DNA from 2 places in the Sinomonas sp. B1-1 genome. Region 1 is predicted to be linked to the other one. Evidence: predicted binding sites of a transcription regulator. Region 1 holds the regulator's gene; the other holds the start of a gene.
What was found. The regulator LexA, encoded in region 1, represses DNA repair genes until DNA is damaged. The targets are predictions, from matches to a motif close to TCGAACANNTGTTCGA.
Positions count from the first base shown of each region.

Region 2: ruvA (Holliday junction branch migration protein RuvA) is a predicted target of LexA. The motif match lies at 4,710-4,725, and genes of this name have one in related genera.

Region 1 is NZ_JBCHVF010000002.1:45,147-60,653, reverse strand. Features, by position in the region: gene miaB (tRNA (N6-isopentenyl adenosine(37)-C2)-methylthiotransferase MiaB) at 1-21, shown strand, start outside; gene miaA (tRNA (adenosine(37)-N6)-dimethylallyltransferase MiaA) at 25-1,017, shown strand; gene dapF (diaminopimelate epimerase) at 1,014-1,967, shown strand; gene ACQ5BE_RS04940 (DUF488 family protein) at 1,975-2,493, opposite strand; gene ACQ5BE_RS04935 (VOC family protein) at 2,509-2,850, opposite strand; gene ACQ5BE_RS04930 (class I SAM-dependent methyltransferase) at 2,911-3,522, opposite strand; gene hflX (GTPase HflX) at 3,825-5,459, shown strand; gene ACQ5BE_RS04920 (ATP-dependent DNA helicase) at 5,452-7,509, shown strand; gene lexA (transcriptional repressor LexA) at 7,535-8,242, opposite strand; gene ACQ5BE_RS04910 (LysM peptidoglycan-binding domain-containing protein) at 8,576-9,019, shown strand; gene ACQ5BE_RS04905 (histidinol-phosphate transaminase) at 9,130-10,230, shown strand; gene hisB (imidazoleglycerol-phosphate dehydratase HisB) at 10,334-10,975, shown strand; gene hisH (imidazole glycerol phosphate synthase subunit HisH) at 11,038-11,748, shown strand; gene ACQ5BE_RS04890 (hypothetical protein) at 11,749-11,907, shown strand; gene priA (bifunctional 1-(5-phosphoribosyl)-5-((5-phosphoribosylamino)methylideneamino)imidazole-4-carboxamide isomerase/phosphoribosylanthranilate isomerase PriA) at 11,951-12,691, shown strand; gene ACQ5BE_RS04880 (SseB family protein) at 12,691-13,608, shown strand; gene ACQ5BE_RS04875 (MFS transporter) at 13,642-14,991, shown strand; gene ACQ5BE_RS04870 (DUF1844 domain-containing protein) at 15,095-15,507, opposite strand, start outside.
Region 2 is NZ_JBCHVF010000001.1:469,341-484,847, reverse strand. Features, by position in the region: gene asnB (asparagine synthase (glutamine-hydrolyzing)) at 1-2,361, opposite strand, end outside; gene pdxT (pyridoxal 5'-phosphate synthase glutaminase subunit PdxT) at 2,472-3,161, shown strand; gene ACQ5BE_RS02235 (YebC/PmpR family DNA-binding transcriptional regulator) at 3,164-3,919, shown strand; gene ruvC (crossover junction endodeoxyribonuclease RuvC) at 3,922-4,554, shown strand; gene ruvA (Holliday junction branch migration protein RuvA) at 4,752-5,393, shown strand; gene ruvB (Holliday junction branch migration DNA helicase RuvB) at 5,386-6,459, shown strand; gene yajC (preprotein translocase subunit YajC) at 6,583-7,017, shown strand; gene secD (protein translocase subunit SecD) at 7,114-8,880, shown strand; gene secF (protein translocase subunit SecF) at 8,880-9,875, shown strand; gene ACQ5BE_RS02200 (RelA/SpoT family protein) at 10,087-12,342, shown strand; gene ACQ5BE_RS02195 (hypothetical protein) at 12,349-12,954, opposite strand; gene ACQ5BE_RS02190 (DUF349 domain-containing protein) at 13,075-14,505, opposite strand; gene ACQ5BE_RS02185 (peptidylprolyl isomerase) at 14,550-15,287, opposite strand; gene hisS (histidine--tRNA ligase) at 15,426-15,507, shown strand, end outside.

The DNA of each region.
Region 1 (15,507 bases):
CTTCCGGTCCGCACCGCCTAACCCGTGGCGCTGCCCATCGTCGCCGTCGTGGGGCCGACCGGCTCGGGCAAGACCGACCTCGCCGTCGAGCTCGCGCTCGCCCTCGACGGCGAGGTGGTCAACGCCGACGCGCTGCAGTTCTACCGCGGAATGGACATCGGCACTGCCAAGGCCACGCCTCAGGAACGCCGGGGCGTCCCGCACCACCTGCTCGACGTCCTCGACGTCACCGAGGAGGCCTCGGTCTCGACATTCCAGACCTGGGCGCGCGCAGCGATCGCGGACATCCAGGCCCGCGGCAGGCGAGCCATCCTTGCCGGGGGCTCGGGCCTGTACGTGCGGGCGGCGCTCGACGTCCTCGAGTTTCCCGGTACCGACCCCGCAGTGCGTGCGCGCCTCGAGGCCGAGGCCGAGCGGGACGGCATCGCGGCGCTCCGGGCCCGCCTGGAGTCGGTCGACCCCGTGTCCGCAGGCCGTCTCGGGGACCTGCGGCGGATCGTCCGCGCGCTCGAGGTCCACGAACTCACCGGCCGGCCGTTCAGCTCCTTCATGCCCGAGCGGCAGTACGCGGCACCGGCCGTCCAGATCGGGCTCGACCTGGACCGCGCCGTCCTCCACGAACGTCTCGCGGCGCGGGTCCGCCGCATGGTCGACGCCGGCCTCCCCGCCGAGGTGGCCAGGCTCGCCGAGGCTGGGCTGCGCGAGGGTAGGACGGCGTCGCGGGCGCTGGGCTACGGGCAGTTCCTGCGCGTCCTCGACGGGGCGTCGACCCGCGAACAGGCCGCAGAGGAGACGATCGTCGCGACGCGGCAGTTCGCCCGCCGCCAGCTGACCTGGTTCCGCGCAGACCCCCGCGTGCACTGGCTCGACGCCCTCTCGCCGCACCTCGCGGAGGAGGCGCTCGCCGTCGTGCGCGAGGCCGACCACGCCGCCGCGCAGGGCGAAGGCCCCGACCAGCCGGCCACCCCGGTGCAGGCGCCGCTGCGGGGAGGGCCGGCCGGTAGGCTGGGACCATGACTCCACCCGCCGCCACGGCTGCCGCCGACGCCATCGCTGCCCTCGAACGCCTCGCCGGGCTGCCGTTCGCCAAGGGCCACGGGACCGGCAACGACTTCGTGCTCGTGGCGGACCCCGACGGCGGACGCGTGCTGGGGGAGGCCGAGGCCGCGGCCCTGTGCAACCGCCACCTCGGCATCGGCGCCGACGGGCTCATCCGCGCCATCCGCTCGAGCGCACTGCCCGAAGGCCGCGCTGTCCTCGCCGAGGATCCGGCCGCCGAGTGGTTCATGGACTACCGCAATGCGGACGGGTCCCTGTCCGAGATGTGCGGCAACGGAGTCCGCGTCTTCGTCGCCTTCCTCCTCGACCAGGGGCTCGTGCACCTCGCACCCGGGGAAGTGCTTCCCATCGGGACGCGGGCCGGAGTGAAGCGGGTGGAGCGGCGCGGCCAGGGCTTCGCCGTGGACATGGGGCCGTGGGAGTTCATCTTCCCCGCCCAGGCCCAGACGGAGGCCGCGGACTCGACGGTCGAGGCGGTCGGGCTCGACGTCGCGCGCCCCGCACTGAGCGTGAGCATGGGCAACCCGCACACCGTCGTCGCGCTCGCCGAGGCTGCTGAGCTCGTCGGGCTCGGCCTCCACACGGCGCCGGCGGTCGAGCCCACGCCTCCGCACGGAACCAACGTCGAGTTCGTTGTCCCTGCGGAGCCGCTCGTGGCCGACGGCGCCGGCACCATCACGATGCGCGTCCACGAGCGGGGCGTGGGGGAGACGCAGTCCTGCGGGACGGGCGCGTGTGCCGCAGCCGTCGCAATCCGCCACTGGGCCGGCGCGGGGGCGCCGGACCGATGGCACGTGAATGTCCCCGGCGGCAGGGTCGAGGTTGCCTTCGTGCCCGGTCCCGAGGGCCGCGAGCACGTCGAGCTTGCGGGACCCGCTGTGGTCGTCGCCCACGGCACCCTCGGGTAGGCACCCGTCACGCCGGAGGGTAGGTGATCCCGCCGTCGGCCACCCTGGCGAAGGGCGTGAGCTCCGCCTGTGCCGCCGAGGTGGCGGAGATGAGGTGCGTGACCTCGATCCCGGCGACGATCAGGGCGTCCGTGATGAGCCTCCGGTGGCACCGCCAGGGCACCGCCTCGCTGCACATGATGGCCGGGACGGCCTCCTGCGCCAGTTCCGCCAGCTCCGCGAGCCCGGCGGCGAACTGCGGCGTCGCCATGTAGTCGGCGTAGTCGCGGAAGCCCTTCACACGCCACCCGCCGTTCGGGCTCGGGACGCCGGCGGGGGTGTGCCGCCGCCCGCCGAGCGCACGGATCCACCGGTACTCGAGACCGGGCGGGAGGGCCTCGACGATCGCGTCCTGATTCCACTGCGGATGCTTGCGCGACGCCGGGAACGAGCGCACGTCGACCAGGTGCGTGATCCCGTGGGGGCGCAGCAGGGAGAGCAGCTCGTCGAACTCGCGCGTCGAATGGCCGACCGTGAAGACCCTCACCGGTACCCGGCGGGTTCAGCCCTGGACGAGGCCGATGAGGTTCCCGTCGCCGTCCTTGAGCACCGCGACGAGGGCGCCGCCGCCCACGTCCTTCGGGCTGTCGAGCACCTCGGCGCCGGCGGCCGTGAGGGTGGCCACCTCGGCCGCGATGTCCGAAGTCTTCCAGAACGCGATCGGGCCGGCGTGGCCGTGCGCGTGGCCGTTGGGGTCGAGCCCGATCTGCACGCCCTCCGCCATATAGCCGACGTAGTACGGGGAATCCGCGAACGGCTCCGCGCCGAGCAGCGCGGTGTAAAGCTTCTTCGCCGCGTCGAGGTCTGTCACGGGGATCGCGATGTTGTTGAGCTCCTTGGCCATGGCCGCGCCTTCCTCCCGGGTTGCGGTGCACTGCGTCACAACCCTACGACGACGAGGCGGTCAGCGCATGCGCGTGACCCGCAGCAGCCTGAAGCCCTTCGAGGTCGCCTCCCTTGCGACCTCGAACGCGTCGCCGAGCTCCTCCGCGAGCCAGCGCTGGAGGGAGTCGGCGCCGAGGTTCTTCTGGACGACGAGCCAGGCGTCGCCGCCGACCGCGAGGCGGGGGAGCCAGGTCAGAAGGAGCTCGTGGAGGGCCTGCTTGCCGATCCGGATCGGCGGGTTGGACCAGATCGTGGCGAAGCGGAGCTCGGGGTCCACCTCGCCGGGCAGCCCAGCCACCACATTGGACAGGCCCAGAGCGCTCGCGTTGTCCCGCGTGAGCGCGACGCTGCGGGTGTTCACGTCGACGGCGTGGACCGTGGCCTCCGGCGAACGCAGCGCCATCGTGAGGGCGATCGGCCCCCATCCGCACCCGATGTCAAGCAGGTGGCCCTGCCCGGCCGGGTCGGGGGCCTCGCCCAGGAGTACCGCCGTGCCCTTGTCGATGCCGTCGGGGCTGAAGATCCCGGACGAGGTCGTGAGCTTCACCGGGCGCCCGTCGAGCACGACGTCGAGCGGCTTGCGCGCATCGGGGACGTCGGGCTCGGCATTGAAGTAGTGGGCAGGCTCCATAGCCCTCCAGCCTAGTGCCCGGGCGCGAGGAGGCGCGTGCGCGTCCGGTATACTGGAGGGCATGTTCCTGTTCAAGTGATGCCTCCGCCGCGCGCAGCCAGTGTCAGATGACACGCTCAGGCGCGCCCGCGGACGCAGCGAGCCGAGCCGATGTGCCCTTCCGGCCGGACCGAACAGACATTCCCAGGAGAATCCTCGTGACACCCGAGCACCCCGCGGGGTCTTTTCCACAGACCCCTCCCTCTGACACTGCCGGCGACCGGAGCCAGCACTATTCTGGAATTGCATCTTCGAAGGAGACCATGACCGACAATCAGCCGAATCAGCCCTCTGACCGCGGCGCCGGCGCGGCCCCGCAGGACCTGAGCCCAGCCGACATCCAGGCCGTCATCGACCGGATCCTCGCGAAGGAGGAGGCAGCCGCAGCGAAGGGTGCCCGACGGGACGGGAGCGCTGACGGCCGTGCCGAGGGCGCAGGCGAGGGTGAGACGCGGACCCGCCGGGGGCTCGGCGACCGCAAGGCGCTGGCGCTCTCGGACCTCCAGTCCGAGCACGGCGACTACGACGGCGAGCAGCAGGACCTCGAGGAGCGCCGCGCGCTCCGCCGCGTTGCCGGCCTGTCGACCGAACTCGAGGACGTCACCGAGGTTGAGTACCGGCAGCTGCGCCTCGAGCGTGTCGTGCTCGCGGGACTCTGGACCGAGGGGACGCTCGAGGACGCGGAGAACTCCCTGCGCGAGCTCGGCGCGCTCGCGGAGACAGCCGGGTCGGAGGTGCTCGACGGCGTCGTGCAGCGCCGGATGAAGCCCGACGCCGGGACGTTCCTCGGCTCGGGCAAGGCGCTCGAGCTGCGCGACATCGTCGCCGCGACCGGGGCGGACACCGTGGTGGTCGACTCGGAGCTCTCGCCTTCACAGCGGCGCGGACTCGAGGACATCGTCAAGGTCAAGGTCATCGACCGCACCGCCCTGATCCTGGACATCTTCGCCCAGCACGCGAAGAGCCGCGAGGGCAAGGCCCAGGTCGAGCTCGCCCAGCTCGAGTACCTCCTCCCGCGCCTGCGCGGCTGGGGCGAGTCGATGTCCCGGCAGGCCGGTGGCCGTGTCGGTGCCGCCGGCGGCGGCATCGGCTCGCGTGGCCCCGGCGAGACCAAGATCGAGCTGGACCGGCGCCGCATCCGCACCCGCATGGCCAAGCTGCGGCGGGAGATCGCCGGGATGAAGCCGGCCCGCGAGACGAAACGCGCGAACCGCAAGCGCAACGAGATTCCCTCGGTGGCGATCGCGGGCTACACCAACGCGGGCAAGTCGTCCCTGCTCAACAGGCTCACCGACGCCGGGGTGCTGGTGGAGAACGCCCTCTTCGCCACCCTTGACCCGACCGTGCGCCGGGCCGAGACGCCGGACGGGCTTCCCTACACGCTCGCGGACACCGTCGGGTTCGTGCGGTCGCTGCCGACCCAGCTGGTCGAGGCGTTCCGGTCCACGCTCGAGGAGGTGGCAGACGCCGACCTCATCCTCCACGTCGTCGATGCCTCGCACCCCGACCCCGAGGGCCAGATCGCAGCGGTCCGCCAGGTCCTCGCGGAGGTCGACGCGCGCAAGGTCCCCGAGATCATCGTCCTGAACAAGGCGGACGCCGCTGACCCGTTCGTCCTCGAACGGCTCCGGCAGCGCGAGCCGCGCCACGTCGTCGTGTCCGCCCGGACCGGCGCGGGCATCGCCGAGCTCAAGGAGGCGATCAGCGACGCCATCCCGCGTCCGAGCGTGACGCTGACCATCCTCGTCCCGTACAGCCGCGGTGACCTCCTCAACCGCCTGCACACCTCGAGCTCGGAGATCCGCTCCCTCGAGCACGTGGAGGAGGGCACCCGGGCCGAGGTCGTGGTCCGCGAGGAGCTCGCGGCGGAGCTCGCGCCCTTCGTGGTCCATGACTGAGTCGGCCGTAGCGCACGGCAGCGCGAGACGGGGCAGCGCCGGGGCCGCGGAGACGGCGCTCTCCCTCCTCGACGCGGCCGTCGCGTCGATGGGCGGCCAGCAGCGCGACGGGCAGCACGAGATGGCCCGACAGGTTGCCACTGCCATCGAGGAGCAGAAGCACCTGCTCGTGCAGGCGGGGACCGGGACGGGGAAGTCTCTGGCCTACCTGGTTCCGCTGATCGCGCACGCCCAGCACAGCGACCGGCCCGCGGTCGTCGCGACGGCGACGCTCGCGCTCCAGGCGCAGATCGTGGGGCGCGACATCCCGCGCCTGCTTGCGGCCATCACGCCCAAGCTCGACCGGCCTGTCGACGTCGCGCTCGTCAAGGGCCGGTCCAACTACCTGTGCCGGCACAAGCTCGAGGGTGGGTTCCCGACCGACGAGGCCGCGGAGGGGCAGCTGTTCAGCCTGGGCGAGGACGCCGCCGTCGGGCATCCCGGAGCCGGCCCGACGACCCAGCTCGGACGGGAGGTGGCGCGCCTGCGCCAGTGGGCCGAGGAGACGGAGACGGGGGACCGCGACGACCTCGTGCCCGGGGTCACCGACCGGGCGTGGCGGCAGGTCTCCGTCACGGCGCTCGAGTGCCTCGGGGCGCAGAAGTGCCCCTTCGCGGCCGAGTGCTTCAGCGAGCTCGCGCGGCAGCGTGGCGCCGAGGCCGACATCGTCGTGACGAACCATGCGCTCCTCGCGATCAACGCGTTCGAGGGCCTCAACGTGCTCCCGGAGTACGACGTCGTGGTGGTCGACGAGGCGCACGAGCTCGCCGACCGCGTCACGGGCGCGGTGAGCGGCCAGCTCTCGGCCCAGATGATCCAGGCCGCGGCATCGAGCGCGCGCCGCCACTGCGGGATCACTGTCGATTCCCTGCAGGCCGCCGCGACCGCCCTCGAGCTCTCGCTCACCTCTGCGCCGACGGGCCTGCTCGCGCGCGGGCTGAACGAGGAGCAGGCCCAGGATGTCGCCCTCGTGCGGGACGCGTGCCGTGTGGCGCTGTCGGACTCGAAGCCCGGGGACGGGCAGTCGGCGGACGGCGGGCGCCAGATCGCCCGGTCGCGCCTCCTCGCCGTCCTCGAGGTCTGCGAGCGGCTCCTCGAGGCGGAGGCCAACCGGGAGGTCATGTGGGTGACCCGCACGGGCGCGCCGGACCCCGTGACGGGCTACGCAGCGGCCGACGACGACGCCCCCGCCATGCTGCACATCGCACCGCTCGGCGTGGGCGGCCGGCTCCGCGAGGGGCTCTTCGACGGGCACACGGTCGTCCTGACGAGCGCGACCCTCGCGATCGGGTCGGCGTTCGAACCGACCGCGGGCGGACTGGGGCTGCTGGGCGCAGGGGCGCCCTCGTGGACGGGAGTCGACGTCGGATCACCCTTCGACTACCCCAGGCAGGGCATGCTCTATGTCGCCAAGCACCTCCCGCGACCGGGACGCGGACTCTCCCCGGAGGCGGTCGACGACCTCGAGGCACTCCTGCGGGCCTCCTCGGGCGGGGCGCTGTGCCTGTTCTCCTCCCGGCGGGCCGCCGAGGAGGCCGCAGACGAGCTGCGCCTCCGGCTCGACGTCGAGATCCTCTGCCAGGGTGAGTCATCGATGAGTGCCCTCGTGAAGCAGTTCGCCGCAGAACCCGACACCTGCCTGTTCGGGACGATGTCGCTGTGGCAGGGCGTGGATGTCCCAGGCCCTTCGTGCCGTCTGGTCGTCATCGACCGGATACCGTTCCCGCGGCCGGACGATCCGCTCACGACGGCGCGCTCCCGCGCCGTCGCCCAGGCCGGCGGGAATGGCTTCATGGCCGTCTCGGCGACACATGCGGCCGTGCGCCTCGCGCAGGGCGCAGGGCGGCTGATCCGCTCGACCGAGGACCGCGGCGTCGTGGCCGTCCTCGACTCGAGGCTTGCGACCGAGCGCTACGGGGCGTTCCTGCGCGGAGCGCTCCCGCCGCTGTGGGGGACCGCCGACCGGAACGTCGTGACCGACGCGCTCAGGCGTCTCGCCGCCGCCGGCTGAACGGGCCGCCGGCCCAACGGCGGGCTCACACCGACCGCAGGACCGAGACGACCTTGCCCATGATGGTGGCGTGGTCGCCGAGGATCGGCTCGTAGCGGGTGTTCTGCGGCAGGAGCCAGGTGTGCCCGTCGCGCTGGCGGAAGGTCTTGACCGTCGCCTCGTCGTCGAGCAGCGCGGCCACGATGTCGCCGTTCTCCGCCGCGTTCTGCCGGCGCACGACCACCCAGTCCCCGTCGCAGATGGCGGCGTCGATCATGGAGTCGCCCTTGACCTTGAGCATGAACAGCTCGCCGTAGCCCACCAGCTGCCGGGGGAGCGGCATGACGTCCTCGACCGCCTGGTCCGCAAGGATGGGGCCACCAGCGGCGATGCGCCCGACCAGCGGAACGAGCGCCGTGTCGGCAGCGCTGGCCATGTCCCCGAGCGGGACCCCGGTCGCGCCGCGCAGGGCGGCGGCCTCCTCGGCCGGAACGCTCAGTTCGCCTTCGTCCAGCGTCAGCGGCATCAGGACCTCCATGGCGCGGGGGCGCTTGGGATCGCGGCGCAGGTAGCCCAGCTTCTCGAGCTGCATCAGCTGGTGCGTGACGCTTGAGAGGCTTGCGAGGCCCACCGTGTCCCCGATCTCGCGCATGGACGGCGGGTAGCCCTTGAGCTGCACGGAGCGCTGGATCGTCTCGAGGATCCTCTTCTGGCGCGCCGTCAGTCCTTTGGCTGCTCTGGTCCGTGATGCCATGCCGTCCTGCCTCTCCACCGGGGGCGCCACGCGCTCCGGGATCCCGTCCGTCGATGCCCCGGGGCCTCCCTGCGAGAACTGTCGTACCCCCTCGGCAGGATGTCGTCATGGTCGACGGGGGCGGGCAGCTCGGCGTGGAACCCGGTGCTATCCCCACCGTAGGCCAGTCGGACAGGCCTTTCAAACATGTGTTCGACCGTGTCTGGACATGCATCGTGGACAGGTGCTAAGAAAGAGTCATCACTTCGAACGTTTCTTCGAAACACTGCGCAGAGTGCCGCCGATGTGTTCGCACTCGACCTCGTTCGGCGACTGCGCAGGGGAAGGCGCATCATGGCACTCGCGATCCTCGCCGGAAATGGGCACGGGGCTCCCCTCCCGGCCAAGCAGGAGGCACGCCGCCGGCTGAAGGTGGTCCACTGCGGCCCGGCGTCGCCGGGCAGGGACTTCCGGTCCGCGCCTGCTCAGGCCCCGCTGCGCCTGACGCGCAGGGGAAGGCTCGTCCTCGTCGTCCTGCCGGTGTTCGCTGCGGCGCTGGCGGTGCTCGTCGCGTGGTCTGCGCTCATGGCGCCGGCGAAGGCGGCCGGGGAGGCGGTCGGCCCCGGCGCTGTCGAAACGGTGACCGTGCAGCCCGGCCAGTCGCTGTGGAGCATTGCCGAGGGCCGTGTGCCCGACCAGGACCCGCGCGTGACGATCAGCCAGATCCGCCAGCTCAATGACTTGGAGAGCACCAGAGTGCTCCCCGGCGAGCAGATCGTCGTTCCGCTCGCCCGCTGAACCTCTCCGCCCGCTGAACCTCTCCGGGGCGAGCCGCATGGTGCCGTTTCCGGGGTCTTCGGCTGGCCCCCGGAATGTGGGCGCCGGTGCCGCTGGCGTAGGCTGGACCGGTGGACGACCAGCTCGAACGACTCAACAGCCTCCCCCTCCGCGACGATCTCCGCGGACAGCACCCCTACGGTGCGCCGCAGCTTGACGTCCCCATCCAGCTCAACGTCAACGAGAACACGTATGGGGTCCCCGCGGACGTGCAGGAGGCCATCGTGGAGGCCGTCCGCGCGGTGGCCGGCGGTCTCAACCGCTACCCCGACAGGGAGTTCACCGAGCTGCGCGAGGCCCTCGCCGAGTACCTCGGCCACGGGCTGTCGGCGGAGCAGCTCTGGGCCGCGAACGGCTCCAACGAGGTCCTGCAGCAGCTCCTGCAGGCCTTCGGCGGACCCGGCCGAGCGGTCCTGAGCTTCCCGCCCACGTACTCCATGTACCCCCTGCTCGCGAGCGGCACCGGGACGGCGTACCTCCGGGGCGAGCGGTCGGCAGACTTCGGCCTGAGCCCCGAGTCCGCAGCCGCCCAGGTGCGTGAGCACGCGCCGAACATCGTCATCCTCTGCTCGCCGAACAACCCGACCGGGACGGCACTCGGCCTCGACGTCGTCGAGGCCGTCTACGAGGCGGGGGAGGCGAGCCAGAGCATCGTCATCGTCGACGAGGCGTACGCCGAGTTCGCCCAGGCGGGGACGTCCACGGCGCTCACGCTCCTTCCCGGGCGTCCCCGGCTCGTCGTCACGCGGACCATGAGCAAGGCCTTCGCCCTCGCCGGTGCCCGGCTCGGCTACCTCGCGGCGGCGCCCGAGGTGATCGACGCCCTCCGCCTCGTGCGGCTTCCCTACCACCTCTCCGCCGTCACCCAGGCCACCGCGCTCGCGGCGCTCCGGCACCGCGACTCCCTGATGGCAGAGGTCGAGGCCATCAAGGGCCAGCGCGACAGGATCGTCCGCGAGCTGACCCGGCTCGGGCTCACCCCCGCCGCCTCGGACTCCAACTTCGTGTTCGTCACCGGCTTCGAGGACCCGCAGGCCGTGTGGCGCGGACTTCTCGAGGTCGGTGTGCTGGTGCGCGACGTCGGAATCCCCGGGAGCCTGCGGGTGACCGCCGGGACCGAGGCGGAGACCACCGCGTTCCTCACGCGGCTCGAGGAGCTGCTCGCGCACTGAGCGAGGCGGTCCCCGACCGCGCGCCGCCCCGCGCCCCCGGCACGGGGCGTGCTGCGAGGCGAATAGAATAGAGACCACACCCCCTCACCCGAAGGACACATCCATGAGCACCGAGCTGCAGACCGCCGACCTCCAGGAGCGGACTGGGCGACGCGCGCGGATGGAGCGCACGACGAGCGAGTCGTCGGTCCTCGTCGAGATCGACCTGGACGGCACCGGCCGCTCGGACATCTCCAGCAGCGTCCCGTTCTACGACCACATGCTCACGGCCCTGGCCAAGCACTCGCTCATCGATCTGACCGTCAAGGCGACGGGGGACACCCACATCGACGTCCACCACACGGTGGAGGACATCGCGATCACCCTCGGCGAGGTCCTCAAGCAGGCGCTGGGCACCAAGGCGGGCATCCGCCGCTTCGGCGAGGCGAGCGTGCCGCTGGACGAGGCGCTCGCGCACGCGGTCGTCGACGTCTCCGGGCGCCCCTACCTCGTGCACGGCGGCGAGCCTGCCGGGCAGGAGTACCACCTGATCGGCGGCCACTTCACGGGCTCGCTCACGCGGCACGTTTTCGAGGCGATCACGCTGCATGCCGGCATCTGCCTGCACATGAGCGTCCTCGCCGGCCGGGACCCCCACCACATTGTCGAGGCCCAGTTCAAGGCCTTCGCCCGTGCCCTCCGCGCCGCGGTCGAGCCCGACCCGCGCATCGGGGACGCCATCCCGTCGACAAAGGGAGCCCTGTGAGCACCGTACCCGGAGCGGACTCCCTGCCCGAGGCGCCGGCGGATGCCCCGGGGGGCGTCGCCGTGGACCCGCGGAACGCGGGCGGACCTGCGACGGATCCCGAGGGGCGGCCCACCGTCGTCGTGCTCGACTACGGCTCGGGCAATGTCCGTTCGGCCGTGCGCGCCCTCGAACGGGCTGGAGCCGCTGTCACGCTGAGCGCTAAGGCGGAGGATGCGCTCAACGCCGACGGCCTCGTGGTGCCCGGCGTCGGCGCGTTCGCGACCGTCATGGAGGAGCTCAAGGCCGTGGACGGCCTGCGCATCATCGGCCGCCGCGTCGCCGGGGGGCGCCCGGTCCTGGCGATCTGCGTCGGGCTCCAGATCATGTTCGAGCGCGGGATCGAGCACGGCGTGGAAGCCGAGGGCCTCGGAGAATGGCCCGGCACTGTCGAACTGCTGCCCGCCGACGTCGTCCCGCACATGGGCTGGAACACCGTCACGGTCCCCGAGGGGTCGAAGCTCTTCGCCGGCGTCGAGGACGAGCGCTTCTACTTCGTGCACTCCTACGGTGTCCAGAAGTGGGAGTTCGAAGTCGCCCAGCCGCGCATGGCCCCGCCGTTGGTGACATGGAGCGAGCACGGCGCCCCGTTCATCGCGGCAGTCGAGAACGGTCCCCTCTGCGCGACCCAGTTCCACCCCGAGAAGTCGGGAGACGCGGGCGCGCGGCTCCTGCGCAACTGGGTCCAGTCGCTGCGCCGGGGGACTCCCTCCGGCGCCGAGGACGCCGCCTGAATGTGGTCCGTTCTGCTGTTCGGCCTGGCCGGGCTGCTCGTCGGAGGCGCGATCTCGTTCCGCAAGCAGGGCCTTCCCAACTGGACGTGGATCGCCTTCGGCGCGCTGGCCGTGGCCGCCCTGGTGGCGGCCTACGTGCTGACCCTTCCGGTCGCATGACCTCCGAAATGTTCCCATCCCTTCCCTCCAGGAGAGACACCACATGAGCGCTGGGGATCCGATCCTCGAACTCCTGCCCGCCGTCGACATCGTGGACGGCCAGGCCGTCCGCCTCGTGCAGGGGGAGGCGGGCAGTGAGACCAGCTACGGCTCGCCGCTCGACGCGGCGCTGGCGTGGCAGCAGGCCGGCGCGGAATGGGTGCACCTCGTGGACCTCGACGCGGCCTTCGGACGGGGCGACAACCGTGCCCTGATCGCGGACGTGGTCAGCAGCCTGTCGCTCAAGGTCGAGCTGTCCGGCGGCCTCCGCGACGACGCGAGCCTGGACGCGGCCCTCGCGCTGGGGGTCGCGCGCGTCAACCTCGGCACCGCCGCGATCGAGAACCCCGACTGGACGGCCAAGGCCATCGAGCGCCACGGCGACCGCATCGCCGTCGGGCTCGACGTGCGCGGCACCACGCTCGCCGGACGTGGCTGGACCAAGGAGGGCGGCGACCTCTGGGAGGTGCTCGCACGCCTCGAGGACGCCGGCTGCGCCCGCTACGTCGTCACCGACGTGACCAAGGACGGCACCCTCCAGGGGCCCAACCTCGGCCTCCTTCGCGAGATGTGCCAGCGCACCGACAGGCCGGTCGTCGCCTCGGGCGGGATCTCCGGCCTCGATGACCTCCGCGCGCTGCGCGAGCTCGTCCCGCTCGGGGTCGAGGGCGCGATCGTCGGCAAGGCGCTCTACTCCGGCCAGTTCACGCTCCCCGAAGCGCTGGACGTGGCCGGGCGCCGCTGATGACGCACGACGGCGACCGCGGCCATGCGCACGGCGCACACCACGCCCACGGCGCAGGTGGGCCGCAGCGGCATCTGCCCGGCCACATCGCCGCCGCGCTGGCCCGAGCCGGGAGCGCCGCCGACTCGGCGGGGCAGCCGTGGGCCGGCCGTGACCTGAGCGGCGACGGCAACCCCCTCCACACCTTCGACGGCGACGGCGGCGCGGCCGACGCCGGCGTCGCGGCTGCGCTCGCCGCCCTCGCCACGGGCGCCGGGGACGAGACGGCAGTCCACCGTGCGCTCGCCACGGCCCGCGTCTTCGTCGCCGTCGTCGCGGAGCTCGCCGAAGGCGGCCTCGGTGAGCACGGCTTCGCCGAGGACAAGGAGGCGGACATGGCCCTCGTGACCGTCGCGGCACCCGACGGCCGCAAGGCGCTGCCCGTCTTCACGACCGTCGAGCGACTCGCCGCGTGGCACCCCGAGGCCCGCCCTGTGGCCGTGTTCGCCCCGCGCGCGGCGCTCTCGGCCGTCTCCGAGGGCGCCGAGCTCCTCGTCCTCGACCCCGGGGCGGACGTGACGTTCGTGCTCCGCCGGCCCGGGGTATGGGCGCTCGCTCAGCAGCGCGAGTGGACGCCGTCGTACGCGGACGCGGACCTGGTCGGCGAGGTCGGCCGGGCGTCGGAGGGCATCGACGCGGTGCGGGGCATCGAGATCGGCCCCGGTGCAGGCGTCGCCTCGCGCGACGCGTCCGGACGTGTGCTCGCGGGCGGCGGCCCCGGGCCCGAGCTCCGCCTGACCGTGGCCCTCGCGCCCGGATTGCCAGCAGAGGCAGTGCGTGAGACCGTGTCAGAGCTGCACGGCCGGCTGGCCGGCAGCGCGCGCTTCGCGGAGTCGGTCGACTCGATCGAGATCAAGGTCCGCCCGGCGACCAGCTGAGCCCGAACCGCGCACCGCCCGGGGGAGGGGACCATGGACTTCGCGCACTACGGCCAGCTGTGGCGTACGCCGATGGTGCGCCGGCTGCTCCTGGTCGCCATGGTTGCGCGGCTCCCGCACTCCGCCGCCGGAGTCCTGCTGACGCTGCACGTCGTCCAGACCCTGGGCCTCGGGTACGCGGCCGCGGGCGCCGTCGCCGCGGTGCTGACCGTCGGCATCGCTGTGGGGGCGCCCTGGCGCGGTCGGCGGGTGGATACGGCAGGTCTGCGCGTCGCCCTCGTTCCCTCGATCCTCGCCGAGGCACTTGTGTGGGGCGTGGCGCCCCACCTCGAGTACCCCTGGCTCCTGGCGGCGGTGTTCGTGGGCGGGATCTTCGCCCTGCCGATCTTCTCCGTGGTGCGGCAGTCGCTCGGCGTCATGACGAACGCTGCCCAGCGCCGCACGGCCTTCGCCCTCGACTCGATCTGCACCGAGGTGACCTTCATGGTGGGGCCCGCCCTCGCCGCCGTCGCCGCCGTGCAGGCCTCCACCATCTGGGGGATCACGGCCGTCGGCGCGTCCGCGGCCGCTGCTGGGCTGGCGCTGATGTGGTTCAACCCGCCGACGCGCACGGCCCAGCCCGGCGCCCTCTCCAGGGACAGCGCCGGGCTCGGCATGGGCGGGTCCCCGGAGGACCTGCCCTCCGGGCTCGAGTCCGCCGCCCGGCCTGCCCCTACGGAGGTCGCGGCGGGCCAGGCGGACGGGGCCTCCGGGCTCCGCCGCCTGCTGACCCGCGTGCGTGGGGCGGACTCGAGGCCGCGGGGGAGGTGGCGGGTGGGCGTCGCCGTCGTCGTGGTCATGGCCGTCGCCGCCGGCGCCGGCATGGTGCTGTCCGGCACCGACGTCGGGATCGTCGCGATCCTGCGCAGCCACGGGGAGGCGGCACAGCTCGGGATCGTCTTCTTCTTCTGGTGCGCGGCGTCCCTGGTCGGGGGGATCGTCTACGGCGCCATGCACAGGCCGGTCTCCCCGCTGGTGCTCCTGCTCGTGATGAGCGTGCTCACGATGCCGCTGGGCTTCGCGCACGACACCGGCACCCTCAGCGTGCTGTCCATCCTGCCGGGGCTCCTGTGCGCGCCGACCCTGTCGGCAGCCTCCGAACGCGTGGCGGAGCTCGTGCCCGAGGAACGGCGAGGCGAGGCGATGGGGTGGTACGGCTCCGCCCTCACGGCGGGCACGGCCCTGGGCTCTCCTCTGACCGGCACGCTCATCGACGCGGTCGGACCGTGGGCGGGCTTCGCCGGGATCGGGGCGGCCGGAGTGCTGCTGTGCTCGGCCGGCCTCGCGGCACAGGGCGCACGACGGCGCCGACGGGCGCCCGCCCCCGGCTCACCCGCCGCCTAGCGTCTGGAGGTCACCTCCTGGGGGTCACACGATGTGACCGCCAGGAGGTGACCTCCAGAAGGTGACCCTTAAAGGGTGCGTACCGCCCGTGTGCGGGCGGGTGTCAGTTGACCGGGCCGGTGTACTTCTCGCCCGGGCCCTTGCCCGGCGCGTCCTGGATGGCGGACGCCTCGCGGAACGCGAGCTGGAGCGAACGCAGGCCGTCGCGCAACGGGCCGGCGTGCTGCGAGCCGATTTCGGGGGCGGCGGCCGTGACCAGCCCGGCAAGGGCGGTGATGAGCTTGCGCGCCTCGTCCAGGTCCTTGAGCCCTTCGGCGTCCGGGCCCTCGGCGAGCCCGCACTTCACCGCGGCAGCGCTCATGAGGTGCACCGCCGTCGTCGTGATCACCTCGACAGCCGCGACCTCCGCAATGTCCCGCACCTGCGCGCTCACGTCCGGCGCGGCGTCGGCGGAGTCGCCGAAACTGTGGCGGTGGGCATCGTGCGTGGTGGACGGCGCGTCGGAGGACGCGGCGG
Region 2 (15,507 bases), on a different contig from region 1:
GATGTTGTGGCCCACGACGTCGTAGAAGACGCCGCTCTTGCCCTGGACCTTGCCGACGATGGACGCGGCAGCGGCCTTGACGATGAGCGGCAGGCCCACCTCGTTGATCGCGATCTGCATGGACCAGGGGCTCCCGAGGCCGATCCCGGCCGGCGTGCGCGTGACGAACTTGGAGAGCACGCGCGCCGCGGGTGTCACCTTGATCTCCCAGACGGGGAACGAGCGGCCCTGGGTGATGGCGACGATCTTCTCGCTCACGAGGAGGTACCACTTCTTGCCCCCGACGGCGGTCCGGGCCTCGGCGGGCGCGTCCGGCAGCCCGTCGAAGAAGCGCTTGACGTACGAGGTGACGCCGGCGGCGAGATCGGTGTCCTTCGCGAAGACGTCGGTCTGCAGCGGGTAGCGCCGGAACACCGAACCGTTCGAGGCGATGTCGAGCTCCTTGCCCGGGTTGGCCTCGTAGTCGCTCTTGTTGGCCTTGACGTCCGCGGGTGCCTCGTCCTTGTCGATGAACTCGCGCAGCCAGAGCTCGACGTTCAGCAGGCGCCAGAAGATCATCGTGTCCGCATCGTTCTTGCCGTCGAGGTACTCCTCGAAGGCCGTCAGGACCTGCTCGCGGTCCCAGTAAGGGCGCGAGTAGAACGAGTTGGACATGAAGATCTTGTAGAGGCGCTCCTTCATGAGCGTGAACCACTCCGCCTCGGGGGTGGTGAAGCCGATCTTGTTGCGCCGGTTGCTGATGAGCTCGGGGAGCAGCCCGCGGGTGGCGTCGCGCAGGACCCGCTTGTTCCAGCCCTCCTTGATGATCGCCTCGTCCGAGAGCGAGAAGAGGTACTTCACGACCTCCTTGTCGAGGAAGGGGACGCGGCCCTCGAGCGAGAAGCGCATCGTGTTCTTGTCCTCGTAGCGCAGGAGCGAGGGCAGGGACTTGGCGAAGAGGTCGTCGATGAGGCGCAGCTTGAGGTTCGCCGGGATGTTCCCGAAGGTCTCGCCCGCGAACTGCTTGGTCCACGCCTTCTTCAGGAGCGAGCCCATGCTCACGGTCTTCCTGCCGCTGACCTTGCCCTGGAGGCGGAACCGGCCGAGCCGGTAGAAGATGTCGAGGCTCGACGCCGTCTCCTTGGCGAGCGTGGCGTAGTCGCCCTTGGCCTTGAGCTGCCGCAGGTACGCGAAGTAGTAGGGGATGTAGCCGGCCATCATCTCGTCGGCGCCCTGGCCATCGAGGAGCACGGTCACATGCTTGCTGGCCTCCTTCATCACGCAGTACTGCGCGTAGGGGCCCGAGGAGATGATGGGCTCCTCCATGGTGCGCACGAAGTCGACGAGGTCGGCGTCGAATCCTTCGGGGGTCGGCTTGATCTTGTGGGCCGCGATGTTGCCGCTGCAGACGTTGATGGCCGCGTCGGCGTACTTCTCCTCGTCGTTGATCGCGTTCGGGAACACCGCGCTGAAGGTGTTCTGCTTCGCGCCGACGGCCTCGAGCCCCTCGGCGTTCTCCTGCATGAGGCGGTTGATCGTCACCACGACGGCGGACGAGTCGAGACCCCCTGAGAGGGCGCTGCCCACGGGGACCTCTGAGTTGAGGCGGATGCGGATCGCCTCGGTGAACCGGCGGCGGTACTCGTCGACGACCTCGGGCGTGTACGGCGTGCCGACCTTGGCGAGCTCCTCGAGCTCCTCGCGGAGTCGTGTGTACGAGGAGATGCGGAAGCGTCCGGTGCCGAGGTCGACCGTCATCATCTCGCCGGGCAGGAGCTTGTTGACCCCCTCGAAGAAGGTCTCCGCGGTGTCGTCGTGGATCCGGTACTGGAGGTACCGGTACAGGATCCGCTCATTGGGCTTGGCCTCGACGAGGTCGGTGGCGAGGATGGGGCGGATCTCGGAGGCGAAGAGCAGCTGCGGCTCGGACTCGGTGCCGGCGTTGGCCCAGTAGAGGGGCTTGATGCCGAAGTGGTCGCGCGCCAGGACGAGCTGGTTGCGGCGTCGGTCGAAGATGGCGAGGCCGAACATGCCGTTGAAGCGGTCGAACGCTTCCGTGCCCCACGCCTCGTAGGCCTGGAGCACGACTTCCGTGTCGGAGGCGGTGCGGAAGGTGCGGCCGAGCGCCTCGAGCTCGCCCCGCAGCTCGCGGTAGTTGTAGACCTCGCCGTTGTAGACGAGAACCGTGTCCTCGTCCGCGCTGACCATCGGCTCCTGGCCGTGGGCGATGTCGACGATGGCGAGCCGGCGGTGCGCCAGGCCGACCTTTCCGTCGGCGAAGTACCCCTCGCCGTCGGGCCCCCGGTGCAGGATGCAGGAGTTCATCTCCTTCAGGAGCGATTCGTCGAGCCCGGCGCCGAAGTATCCGGCGATTCCGCACATAGTGCTGTCCTCATCTGTTGTCCGTCGGGGTCTGGGCTCCATGCTACCGGCGGCCTGCGGACTCGGGGGCGGGCCACTCGCTGTGACGGAGGGCTGACTAGACTGTCCCGGTGACTTCTCTCGTTCCGCCCCCTCCGTCCGAGCGCACCGGAAACGCGCCCCTCGTCGGCGTGCTCGCCCTTCAGGGCGACGTCCGCGAGCACCTCGCGGCACTGACGCACGTGGGCGCCCGCGCCATGAAGGTCCGGCGGCCCGAAGAACTGGACGACCTCGACGGGCTCGTGATCCCCGGCGGGGAGTCGACGACGATCGACAAGCTTGCCCGGGCCTTCGGTCTCGCCGACCCCCTGCGCGCCAGGATCCAGGAGGGCTTCCCGGTCTACGGCTCCTGCGCTGGGATGATCCTGCTCGCAGACGACATCGCGGACCCCACGGCGGACCTCTCCGGGAAGCCGCAGGAGACGTTCGGCGGACTCGACATCACCGTCCGCCGCAATGCCTTCGGGCGCCAGCGCGAGTCGTTCGAGACCGATCTGGACTTCAAGGAGGTCGACCAGTCGGGGGGGCCGGTCCACGCCGTGTTCATCCGCGGCCCGTGGGTCGAACGGGTGGGGCCCGACGTCGAGGTGCTCGCCGAGGTGGATCCTGCGCACGCGTCGCACACGGCCGCGCTCGGGGGCAGGTCTAGAATTGTCGCAGTGCGTTCTGGACGGCTGCTCGCCACATCGTTCCATCCCGAGGTGACGGGCGAGACACGGATCCATGAACTTTTCATCCGCATGATCAGAGGAGAAGCGTAGGCATGTCCGGCCACTCCAAATGGGCGACCACCAAGCACAAGAAGGCGGCCATCGACGCCAAGCGTGCCAAGGCGTTCGCCAAGTACATCAAGACCATCGAGGTCGCCGCGAGGCTTGGCGGCCCGGACCTCTCGGGCAACCCCAACCTCGAGCTCGCGGTCAGCAAGGCCAAGAAGAACTCGGTCCCCAACGACAACATCGACCGCGCCATCAAGCGCGGCGCTGGGCTCACGGGTGAGGCGATCGACTACACCGAGATCATGTACGAGGCCCGCGGCCCCCAGGGCTCCGCGCTCCTCATCGAATGCCTCACGGAGAACCGGAACCGCGCCGCGGCCGACGTGCGCCTCGCGGTCACCCGCAACGGCGGCAGCATGGCCGACCAGGGCTCGGTCAACTACCTCTTCAACCGCAAGGGCGTGGTGAGCCTGCCGAAGAACGGCCTCTCGGAAGACGACGTGCTCATGGCCGTCCTCGATGCGGGGGCGGAAGAGGTCAAGGACGGCGGCGAGAACTGGGTGGTCTACTCGGAGCCCGCTGACCTCCAGGCGATCCGCGATGCGCTGGCGGAGGCCGGCATCGAGTACGACACCGACGAGGCCGAGTTCGTGCCCTCGATGGAGGTCCAGCTCGACGCAGACGGCGCCCGGAAGTTCGTCCGCCTCGTCGACGCCCTCGAAGACCTCGACGATGTGCAGAACGTGTACACGAACGCCGACATGAGCGAGGACGTCATGGCGGAGCTCGAGAACGACTAGCTGTGGCCGCTTCTGAGGGAGCCGCCGCCCCCGTGAGGCCCGGGTCTGCCCTGCGCGTGCTGGGCGTGGACCCGGGCCTCACGCGCTGCGGGATCGGGGTCGTCGACGTCGAGCGCGACCGCCGGGCGACGCTGGTCGGCGTCACCGTGGTCGGGACGACGGCGCAGGAGCCCCTCGACGCGCGGCTCCTCGCCATCGCCCAGGCTGTGGAGGACTGGCTCGACCGCTTCGAACCGGAGGTGGTCGCCGTCGAGCGCGTGTTCTCGCAGATGAACGTGAGCACCGTGATGGGGGTTGCGCAGGCGTCCGGCATCGTGATCGCCGCCGCCGCGAAGCGCGGCATCCCGGTGGCGCTCCACACGCCGTCCGAGGTCAAGGCCGCCGTGACAGGGAGCGGGCGCGCCGACAAGGCCGCCGTGACCAGGATGGTGATGAAGATCCTGCGGCTCGAGACGGCGCCGCGCCCCGCCGACGCCGCCGACGCCCTCGCGCTGGCCCTGGCGCACGCGTGGCGGGGAAGCGCTCCGGGCTCCCCGTCGGCGGCCGGGCGCACGACGGCGATGACGGCGACGGCGCTGACACCGGCGCAGAGGCTATGGCAAGAAGCCGAAGCGAAGGCACGCCGCGGCAGATGAGGCGAGGGGAATCCGGGTGGCGGACGGTGCGGGCCGAAGCGAAGGCGCGCCGCGGCAGATGAGGCGAGGGGAATCCGGGTGGCGGACGGTGCGGGCCGAAGCGAAGGCTCGCCGCGGCAGATGAGGGGACCGGGCGCCGTCGGCCGCTAGAGTTCTCGTAGATATGTTCGGTTTGTGGTGACAGGCAAGGAGTCCCGGTGATCAGCTTCCTCCGTGGTCCGGTGGCGCATGTGGGCCTGTCGTCAGGCGTGATCGATGTCAACGGGGCCGGCATGTCCTTCTGGGCCACGCCGCAGACCCTCGCGGGGCTCCGGGTGGGCGATGAGGCCGTCGTGCACACGTCGCTTGTGGTGCGCGAGGATTCGATGACGCTCTTCGGTTTCGCAGCGCCCGAGGAGCGGGAGGTCTTCGAGGTGCTCCTGGGTGTCTCCGGGATCGGGCCGCGCCTCGCGCTGGCGGTGCTGGCGGTGCACAGTCCCGAGGCAGTCCGGGTGGCAGCCCATTCCGAGGACGCGAAGGCGTTCACGAAGGTTCCCGGGATCGGCCCGAAGGTCGGCGCTCGGCTCGTGCTCGAGCTCAAGGGCAAGCTCGTGCCGCTCGGTACCGGAGACGCGCCCGCGCCGGCCGCGGCCAGCGACGGCGCCGGGTGGAAGCCCCAGGTCATCGAGGCGATGTCGTCGCTGGGCTGGAGCGAGAAGGACGCGGCATCCAGCATCGACAAGGCCATGGCGGACCAGCCGGACGTGGCCGAGACGGGAAGCGTGCCGGAGATCCTCCGTGCGACGCTGCGCTGGCTGGGCCAGGGGACCCGGGGCGTGAAGGCGGGGTCGCGTGGCTGAGCCGTCGCTCGTCGCGAGCCAAGAGGAGCCCGAAGAGCGCGTCATCGAGGCCGCACTCCGGCCCAAGTTCCTCGACGAGTTCGTGGGGCAGGCGCGGGTGCGCCGCCAGCTCTCGCTGGTGCTCGAGGCGAGCCGGCTGCGCGGCCGCACTGCCGACCACGTGCTGCTCTCGGGGCCGCCGGGGCTCGGGAAGACTACGCTCGCCATGATCATCGCGGGCGAGATGAACGCGCCGCTGCGCATCTCCTCTGGTCCGGCGATCCAGCACGCGGGGGACCTCGCGGCCATCCTCTCGTCCCTGTCGGAGGGCGAGGTCCTGTTCCTCGACGAGATCCACCGCATGTCCCGGCCCGCCGAGGAGATGCTGTACATGGCCATGGAGGACTTCCGCGTCGACATCGTGGTCGGCAAGGGGGCCGGCGCGACTGCGATCCCGCTCGACCTGCCGCCGTTCACGCTCGTGGGCGCCACGACGCGCGCAGGCCTCCTGCCCGGGCCCCTGCGGGACCGCTTCGGGTTCACGGGCCACCTCGAGTTCTACTCTGTCGAGGAGCTCGAGCTCGTGCTGCGGCGCTCGGCGGGCCTGCTGGACCTGAGGGTCACCTCAGCGGGGTTCACCGAGGTGGCCGGTCGGTCGCGGGGGACGCCGCGCATCGCGAACCGGCTGCTTCGCAGGGTGCGCGACTGGGCGCTCGTGCACCAGATCGACCAGATCGATGCGCGGGCTGCCGGTGCTGCCCTGGACATGTACGAGGTGGATGCGAAAGGGCTGGACCGTCTCGACCGGAACGTCCTGACGGCGCTCGCGACGAAGTTCGGCGGGGGCCCCGTCGGGCTCTCGACCCTTGCAATCGCGGTGGGGGAGGAGCCGGAGACGGTCGAGACCGTTGCCGAGCCCTACCTCGTGCGGGAGGGCCTGATGGGGCGCACTCCGCGCGGTCGCGTCGCGACCCCGCTGGCCTACGAGCACCTCGGGCTCCCTGTGCCGGCGTCAGCTCCGTTCGCCGAGAGCGCAACCCTCTTCGGTCCGGGCTCGGATGAGCCCGATGAATCGTTGGAGGAGTGAGCGGCACGCTCCGCGCGTGCGCTTAGACTGAATACACGCTCCCGCCTTGCCGGGGGCCGCTACGCTGTGCCCGGGCCCGCCCGGTGGCCGGTGTCCGCGCCGACGAAAAAGATTGGACCTTCCATGGACTTTATGACCATCCTGCTGCTGGCTGTCTTCGCCTTCTTCATCTTCACGATGTTCCGTCGGAACAAGAAGGCGCAGCAGCAGCAGGCGCAGATGCAGTCCAAGTTCGGCCCGGGCGTCGAGGTCATGACGAGCTTCGGCCTCTACGGCACGATCGTCTCCATCGACGAGGCCGAGAACAAGGTGGTTCTCGAGCTCAGCCCCGGCAACGAGGCCACCGTGCACCGCCAGGCGGTCACGAAGATCGTCGAGCCGGCCGCTCCGGCCGCCGACGCTGCGCTCTCCGAGGAGCCCGGCGACGTGGCTCCTGCTGGCGGGACCCTTGGGCTCGACAAGCGTGAGGCCCCCGCAGCGGGCACGCAGTCGCAGCTGAATGAGACTCCGGAAGAGACGATCAGGCGCCTCAACGACGAGGGCAAGAACGACAAGTAGTCCCTGACGCGCCGCCCGGCCCGCAATCCCGGGCGGCGCGGCGTCAGGCGCTCCAGGCGCTGATGGCGCGCACGCTCCCTCACCCGAAGGACCACCATGGCACGATCCCGCACGCGGCCGGGACTGAAGACACTCCTCTCGCTCGTCGTCCTCCTGCTGGCCCTCGCCGGCATCCTCGCCGGCGGCACGATCGCCGGCCAGGCCTCCTGGGCGCCGAAGCTCGCGCTCGACCTTGAGGGCGGCACCCAGATGATCCTCGCGCCGAAGGTCGCCGGCGGCTCCCAGATCAACCAGGAGCAGCTCAACCAGGCTGTCGAGATCATCCGCCAGCGCGTCGACGGCTCCGGCGTCTCCGAGGCGGAGATCAGCACCCAGTCGGGCCGCAACGTCGTCGTCAGCCTGCCGGGCACCCCGTCTGCTGAGACCCGCCAGCTCATCCAGGCCTCGGCCGACATGAACTTCCGTCCCGTCCTCGTGGCCGGCAACCCTGCCGCGGTGCCTGCAGACCAGCGCACTCCCGCGGACCAGCTCCCGAAGCCGACGGCCGCACCGGCCAACGCGAGCGACACCAACTGGATCACGGCCGACGTCTACCAGCAGTTCGAGGCCCTCGACTGCACCGGGGCACTGCCGGAGACCACCCAGCGCTCCGATCCCTCCAAGCCGCTCGTCACGTGCGAGACCGCCGGGAGCGGTGCCGGCGCGGTGAAGTACATCCTCGGCCCCGTCGAGGTCCTCGGCACCGAGATCGCCGGTTCGTCGTTCCAGCTCCAGCAGGGCCGGCAGGGCGCCGTGACCAACGAGTGGGCCGTCAACATCCAGTTCAACGACTCCGGTACCGAGAAGTTCAAGGCTGTGACGCAGCGCCTCAACGGGTTCTACGTGGCGAACCAGAACGATCCGAAGGCACAGTTCGCGATCGTGCTCGACGACAAGGTCATCTCGGCGCCGCGCTCCCTCGCCGTGATCACGGATGGTCGTCCGCAGATCACCGGCAACTTCACCGAGGCAACCGCCAAGACCCTTTCCGACCAGCTCCGCTACGGGGCGCTGCCTATCAGCTTCGAGATCCAGAGCGAAGAGCAGATCTCGGCCACCCTGGGCAGCCAGCAGCTCGAGATGGGCCTGCTGGCCGGCGGAATCGGCCTCCTGCTCGTCGTCATCTACTCGCTCTTCCAGTACCGGGCGCTCGGCTTCGTCACGATTGCCTCGCTCGTTGTCGCCGGGGTCCTGACCTACCTCGCGATCGCGATCCTCGGCTGGACGGAGAACTACCGGCTCTCCCTGGCCGGCGTCGCGGGCCTCATCGTCGCGATCGGCCAGACGGCAGACTCCTTCATCGTGTACTTCGAGCGCATCCGCGACGAACTCCGCGAGGGCCGCGGCCTGGTCTCCGCCGTCGAGAACGGCTGGAAGCGTGCCAAGCGGACCGTGCTCGCGTCCAAGGCCGTGAACCTCCTCGCGGCCGTGGTGCTCTACTTCGTGGCGGTGGGCAACGTGCGCGGCTTCGCGTTCACGCTCGGCCTCACGGCGATCGCCGACCTCCTCGTCGTGTTCATGTTCACCCACCCGATGCTCCAGGTCCTCGCGCGGACCAGGTTCTTCGGCGAGGGCCATCGGTTCTCAGGCCTCGATCCCGAGCGGCTCGGCGCGGTCCCGCTGTACCGGGGAGCGGGGCGCCTGCGCGAGGCGTCGGAGGCGGCTAAGGCGAACCTCAAGCCGAAGAACGCGGCTGCTGCCCGCGAGGCCGGGCGGCGCATGACCATCGCAGAACGGCGTGCGGCCGAGGCGGAGCGGGCACGGGTCTCGTCGCCGGCGGGACGCGCCAGCCGCGCCGACGGGCGTTCCGAGGAGGAGAACTGATGTCCAACTTCTTCGCACGGTTCGGCAACGAGCTCTACACGGGCAAGCGCTCCTACGGGTTCGTCCAGAACAAGAAGATCTGGTTCGGGGTCGCGGGGATCCTGGTGCTCGCCTCGATCCTCATCCCCATCCTCGCCGGCGGATTCAACCTCGGCATCGAGTTCCGCGGGGGCAGCGAGTTCCGCGTGTCCCAGGTGTCCACGACCGATGCCCACCTCGGCGAGGCGGCAGTGACGTCGGTCGCCGCCGACAGCGCTCCACGGGCCAGCAACATCGCCCCGGGCACGATGCGCGTCCAGACCGAGCGCCTCACCGACGACCAGACCATCCAGGTCAAGGACAAGCTCGCGCAGGCCTACGGCGTCGGGGCGGACAAGGTCACGTCGTCGTTCGTCGGCCCGACCTGGGGCGCTGACGTGACCCAGCAGGCGATGATCGGGTTCGTGGTCTTCGTGCTCCTCGCCGCCGTCCTCATGGCGCTGTACTTCCGGACATGGAAGATGTCGCTCTCGGCGCTCACCGGGATGCTCGTCACCATGGTGGTCACCGGCGGCGTCTACGCGGCCAGCGGCTTCGAGGTCACCCCCTCGGCGATCATCGGCTTCCTCACGATCCTGAGCTACTCGCTCTACGACACTGTCGTGGTGTTCGACAAGATCCGGGAGAACACCGCGGACATCACGGCGTCAACCCGGCGGACCTTCGCCGAGGAGGTCAACCTCGCGGTGAACCAGACGCTGGTGCGGTCGATCAACACGATGATGGTCGCTGTCCTTCCCGTCGCGGCGATCCTGTTCATCGGTGCGGGCCTGCTCGGCGCCGGCACCCTCAGGGACCTATCGCTCGCCCTGTTCGTCGGCATCCTCATCGGCACCGCGGCGACGATCTTCATCGCCGCTCCCATGTATGCGTGGCTGCGCGAGCGCGAGCCCGAGCTCGTGAAGCAGGCGGACCGGGTGCGGTCGCGTCGGTCCACAGCGAACGCGGGCGTCTGAGCGGTTCGCCGAGGCATACACTGAGGGAATCCCGACGAGAAGTGTGGAGGTGCCGCCAGTGGTAGAGCGTCCGACGCCAGCTCAGCCCGCGGCGCCCGGCGCCGCGGACAGCGGCACGCGTGACACGACGTCGCCTGCTCCCGCCGACCCTGTGGAGGCGGCCCTCTCCGATGCGCCCGCCGGTGGCAACAGCCTCCTCGAGCGGCCCACGCTGGGCCGCCGCGACTGGACGTTCTCGCGCCTCGCCCGGCTCACCGGGCGGGGCCCGAACGCCCATTCGCCGATCCTCGAGCCCCTGCTGCGGACCGTCCGGGCCAACAACCCCCGGGAGGACTTCGACCTCATCCGGCGGGCCTACGAGGTGGCCGAGCGCAGCCACCAGGGGCAGAAGCGCAAGAGCGGCGACCCCTACATCACCCACCCCGTCGCCGTCGCCACCATCCTCGCTGAGCTCGGCATGACGGGCACGACCCTTGCGGCCGCGCTGCTGCACGATACGGTCGAGGACACCCCTTACACCCTCGACGATCTCAGGCGTGACTTCGGCCCCGAGGTCGCCATGCTGGTCGACGGAGTCACGAAGCTGGACAAGGTCCAGTTCGGTGACGCGGCCCAGTCGGAGACCGTGCGCAAGATGGTCGTGGCGATGGCCAAGGACATCAGGGTCCTCGTGATCAAGCTCGCGGACCGCCTGCACAACGCCCGCACCTGGCGGTTCGTCTCCCCGGAGTCGTCGGCGCGGAAGGCGCGCGAAACGCTCGAGATCTTCGCGCCCCTCGCGCACAGGCTCGGCATGAACACGATCAAGTGGGAGCTCGAGGACCTCTCCTTCGCCGCCCTCTACCCGAAGGTGTACGAGGAGATCGTGAGGATGGTGGGGGCACGCACCCCGGAGCGCGAGAAGCAGCTGTCGGTGATCCGCGCGCAGATCGCCGAGGACCTGCGCTCGGCGCGGATCAAGGCCGAGATCACCGGGCGCCCGAAGCACTACTACTCCATCTACCAGAAGATGATCGTCCGGCAGAAGGAGTTCGACGACATCAACGACCTCATGGGCGTGCGCGTGCTCGTGGACTCGGTCCGCGACTGCTACGCCGCCCTGGGCACGCTCCACGCGAGGTGGAACCCGCTTCCGGGCAGGTTCAAGGACTACATCGCGATGCCGAAGTTCAACATGTACCAGTCGCTCCACACGACGGTCATCGGGCCGAGCGGGAAGCCGGTCGAGATCCAGATCCGCACGCATGAGATGCACCGCCGCGCGGAGTACGGCGTCGCCGCGCACTGGAAGTACAAGAACCAGCCGAACGGGCAGAGCCACACTCCCAGCGGCAAGGCCTCCGAGATGGGCTGGCTGCGCTCGCTTGTGGACTGGCAGCAGGAGACCTCCGACCCGGGGGAGTTCCTCGACTCGCTCCGCTTCGAGATCAACGCCAAGGAAGTCTTCGTCTTCACGCCGAAGGGCGAGGTCATGGCCCTCCCGGCCGGATCGACCCCGGTCGACTTCGCATACGCCGTCCACACGGAGGTCGGCCACCGCACCATCGGCGCCCGCGTCAACGGGAAGCTGGTGCCGCTCAACAGCGAGCTGAACCACGGCGACTGGGTGGAGATCTTCACGTCGAAGGCGGAGGGAGCCGGTCCGAGCCAGGACTGGCAGCACTTCGTCAAGAGCGCCCGCGCGCGCAACAAGATCCGCCAGTGGTTCACCAAGGAGCGGCGTGAGGAGGCCATCGACAAGGGCAAGGAGCTGCTCACGCGCGCGATGCGCAAGCAGAACCTCCCGCTCCAGCGCCTCCTGAGCCACGACGCCCTCCTCGCCGTCGCGCAGGAGTTCCGCTACCAGGACATCGCCGGGCTCTACGCAGGGATCGGCGACGGCCACGCCTCTGCCCAGTCGGTCGTGGAGAAGCTCGTCGACAGCCTCGGCGGCGCCGCGGGCGCGGCCGAGGACATCGCGGAGACGATCGCCCCGACCAAGGGCAGCATCCCGCCCAAGTACTCGAACTCCGGCGTGATCGTGAAGGGCGTCGGGGACGTCTGGGTCAAGCTCGCGCGGTGCTGCACCCCCGTGCCGCCGGACCCCATCGTCGGCTTCGTCACCCGCGGTTCCGGCGTTTCCGTCCACCGCACTGACTGCACGAACATCGCGACGCTGCGGTCGGAGCCGGACAGGATGGTGGACGTCGAGTGGGCTCCGACGCAGTCGAGCGTGTTCCTCGTCGAGATCCAGGTCGAGGCCCTCGACCGCAAGAGCCTCCTCTCGGACGTGACGCGCGTGCTCTCCGACAACCACGTGAACATCCTCTCCGCGCATGTGCACACGTCCACCGACCGTCTGGCCGTCTCGCGTTTCGCGTTCGAGATGGGCGACCCGAAGTACCTCAGCCACGTGCTGAGCGCCGTGCGGCGGATCGACGGGGTCTTCGACGTGTACCGCACCACCGGCAACCGCCGGCGCACCTGAGGGGATTCACGACGCCGGCGCTCCCGCCACCCGGGCGAGGACGCGGCGCGCCCGTGCCAGGTGCGGCTGCCGTGGGAGCGCATCAAGCGCCCGCGCCACGAGACCGACTGTGAGGCCGAGCCGCGGTTGGGCGAGCATCCTGCGGAGCACCGGGACGGACACTCCGTCCTCGGAGTGGATGGCGAGGTCGACGGCGGTACGCAGCGGGCTCGTGACCCTCACCCCGGCCAGCTCGACAATGTCGAAGGGCCCGAAGTACACCTCGTGGACGAGCAGCCGATGAGCAGCACGCAGTGTGGACATGCGTCGGGAGCCGTCGACGAGGAGGACCGGCATGTCCGGCGTCCCCGCACAGCCGTAGACCCATGCGGCCGTCAGGCGGCCGACCACGGTGCGGTGGACAAGGCGCGGCGCAAGGATCGAGGAGAGACCGCGTGCCCGGAGCTCCGGAACTTCCCTGCAGTGGACCGGCACGTACGCGCCGGCGATGAGGCGGCGGAGCACGCCGTCGTGCTCCATTGCCTGGAGCTCGACAGCGGTGAACGGGCCGCCGGCGACAAGGACCGGCGGATCGGCGTCTGACGCCGGTGCGGGATGGAGCGGGGTAGGCATGGGGCCATCATGCTCACGTCCGCGCGAACCGCGCATCCCGTGCGCCACCCCTGTGGATAACGCGGGAGGGGGCCCGCAGCGCATGCTGCGGGCCCCCTCCCGGAGGCGGAACGTCGGGGCTCAGCCGAGCTCGCCCGCGGACCGCTGCAGGGTCTCGAGCCAGGCGCGGCGGGCGTCCAGGGCCTCGCGGGCCTTGGAGGCGGCACGCGCGTCGCCGGACCTCTCGGCGTCGGCGAGCTCGCCCTCGAGGGCCACGATCGACGACTCGAGCTGCGTGAGGGCGGAATCGGTGCGCGCCTTCGTCTCGGGGTCCGTCCGGCGCCAGTTCTCCTGATCCGCGTGGGCGATGGCGTCCTCGACCTTGCGCAGGCCGGCCTCGACGCGGCCCATATCTGCCCGGGGAACGCGGCCGGCCTCCTCCCAACGGTCACGGATGGACTGGAGCGACTTCTTGGCGGTCGCGAGGTCGGTGATCGGCAGGAGCTGCTGGGCCTCGGCGAGCAGCTGCTCCTTGACCTTCAGGTTGGCGGAGTACTCGCGGTCCACGGCCTCGTTCGCTGCCTGGCGGGCCTCGAAGAAGACGTTCTGCGCCGCCCGGAAACGCAGCCAGAGGGCGTCGTCGTCCTTGCGGCTCGCCCGCGGCGCGGCCTTCCACTCGTCCATGAGGCGGCGGTACTCGCCCGCGGCCCACCCCCACTCGGTGGAGGTCTGCAGCGACTCGGCCTCGGCGATGAGGCGCTCCTTGACGGACTTGGCCTGCGCGTTGAGGCTGTCCAGCTGCGAGAAGTAGGCGCGGCGGTGGCGGTCGAACTGGGTGCGCGCGGCGCGGAAGCGCTTCCAGAGGGCATCCTCGGTGGCCCTGCCCAGACGGAGCCCGGACTTCTGGGAGGTCTTCCACTCCTCGAACAGGTCGTTCATGCGGGCGCCGCTGGACTTCCACTGCGTGCGCTCCGGGTCCTGTCCGCTGATCTGCTCGGCCTCAGAGACGATGGCCTCGCGGCGGGCGAGTTCCTCTGCGCGGGCGGTCTCGTGGGCGGCCTTCTCCTGGGCTTCGGCGTCGGCGAGGGAGGCTTCGAGCGCGTCGAGGCGGCCCTCGGCGGAGCGCACGTCGCCGACCATGGCCCGCTCCGTCAGCTGCTCGCGCAGGTGCGTGACGGCCTTGCGGACGTCCGCAACCGAGGCATGGGAGCTCACGCGCTGCTCGAGCAGCGAGATCTGAGCGACGACGTCCTCGAACTTCCGCGCGAAGTAGGCAAGGGCTTCGTCGGGGGAGACCCCGGGGTACTGGCCTACCGGGTGCTCTTCGCCGTCGACCGTGAGGAAGACGTGGCCGTCACCCTCGACGCGGCCCCACTTCGCGGCCTCCGTGAGGGACACCGGCGGGGCCGGTGCCGGGGTCGGCGCCTGGGGCGCCACGACCGCGGGCGAGGCCGGCCTCGGCTTCGCCGCGAAGGCAGCGGGGGAGGGAACGGGAGCGGCCGAAGGGGCCGCGGTGTCGTCGGATTTCTGACTTTCGGTCACCGCTAGAACTCTTTCGCTTAGAGGTTGCATTTCAGGTGGCACTGCCGGCACAGCAGTCGGCACGGGCAGCCACGTCACTTCACCGTGAACGAGTCTATCGTGACAGGTGTCACCGGGGCCCCGTCCTCGCCGGCCGTGACACCGCCGGCCGCGATGGCCTGGACGGTGTCGAGGCCCGAGGTGACCTTGCCGACGACGGTGTACCCGCCGGCGCTGTCCGCAGGGATCGTGGTGTCCCGGTACACGATGAAGAACTGCTGCCCGTTGCCGTACGCATTGTTCGCCGTCCTCGCGACGGCGATGGTCCCCGCCGGGTACATCCCGTCCGCGGGGGTGTTCTCGAGCGGCCCCCACGTGTAGTCCGGCTGGGGCTGGCCCTCGGCCACCTGCCCGCACTGCAGGAGCGCGAACTGCGCGCCCGTGGTCAGCCGCGCGCACGAGCGCCCGTTGAGGGTGCCCGTCTGGGCGAGCGAGGAGAACACCGCCGCTGCCTGCGGCGCCTTCGTCCCGTCGAGCTCGACGCCGAGCGTCTTGCCGTTGAGCACGAGGTCCCCGGTGAACGTCTTCCCCGCGGCGGTCTCCGGCGAGGGGATCTGCGGCCCGTTGCTCGCGCTGGGGGAGGGGCTGGCCGAGGCCTGGTTGAGCCCGGCCTGCGCAGCGGCATAGTCCGCCGCGGTGGGATTGGAGGCGAAGACCGTCCCCTGGAGCACGGCGGCGAGCACGATGGCCCCTGCGGCCACTGCGGCCGCCATGGTGTTGTCGCGCCGGCGACGCCGCTCCTTCTCCCGGCGCAGCTCCGCCTTCGCCTCCATGAGCCGGACGCGACGGCGGTCCTCACGCACGTTCCGCTTGGCCACCGACGTCTCCTCCTACGCTCTGGCGCTTCTGGGTGGATGAGAGGCGCATAAACTTGTGCAGCAGTCAGTCTACGCACAAGGAGTTCTTCACCCATGGCACGTACCGCCTCGCTGTCCGGATTCCCCGAGTGGCTTCCGCAGGAGAGGCTCGTGGAGCTCCATGTGCTCGACACGC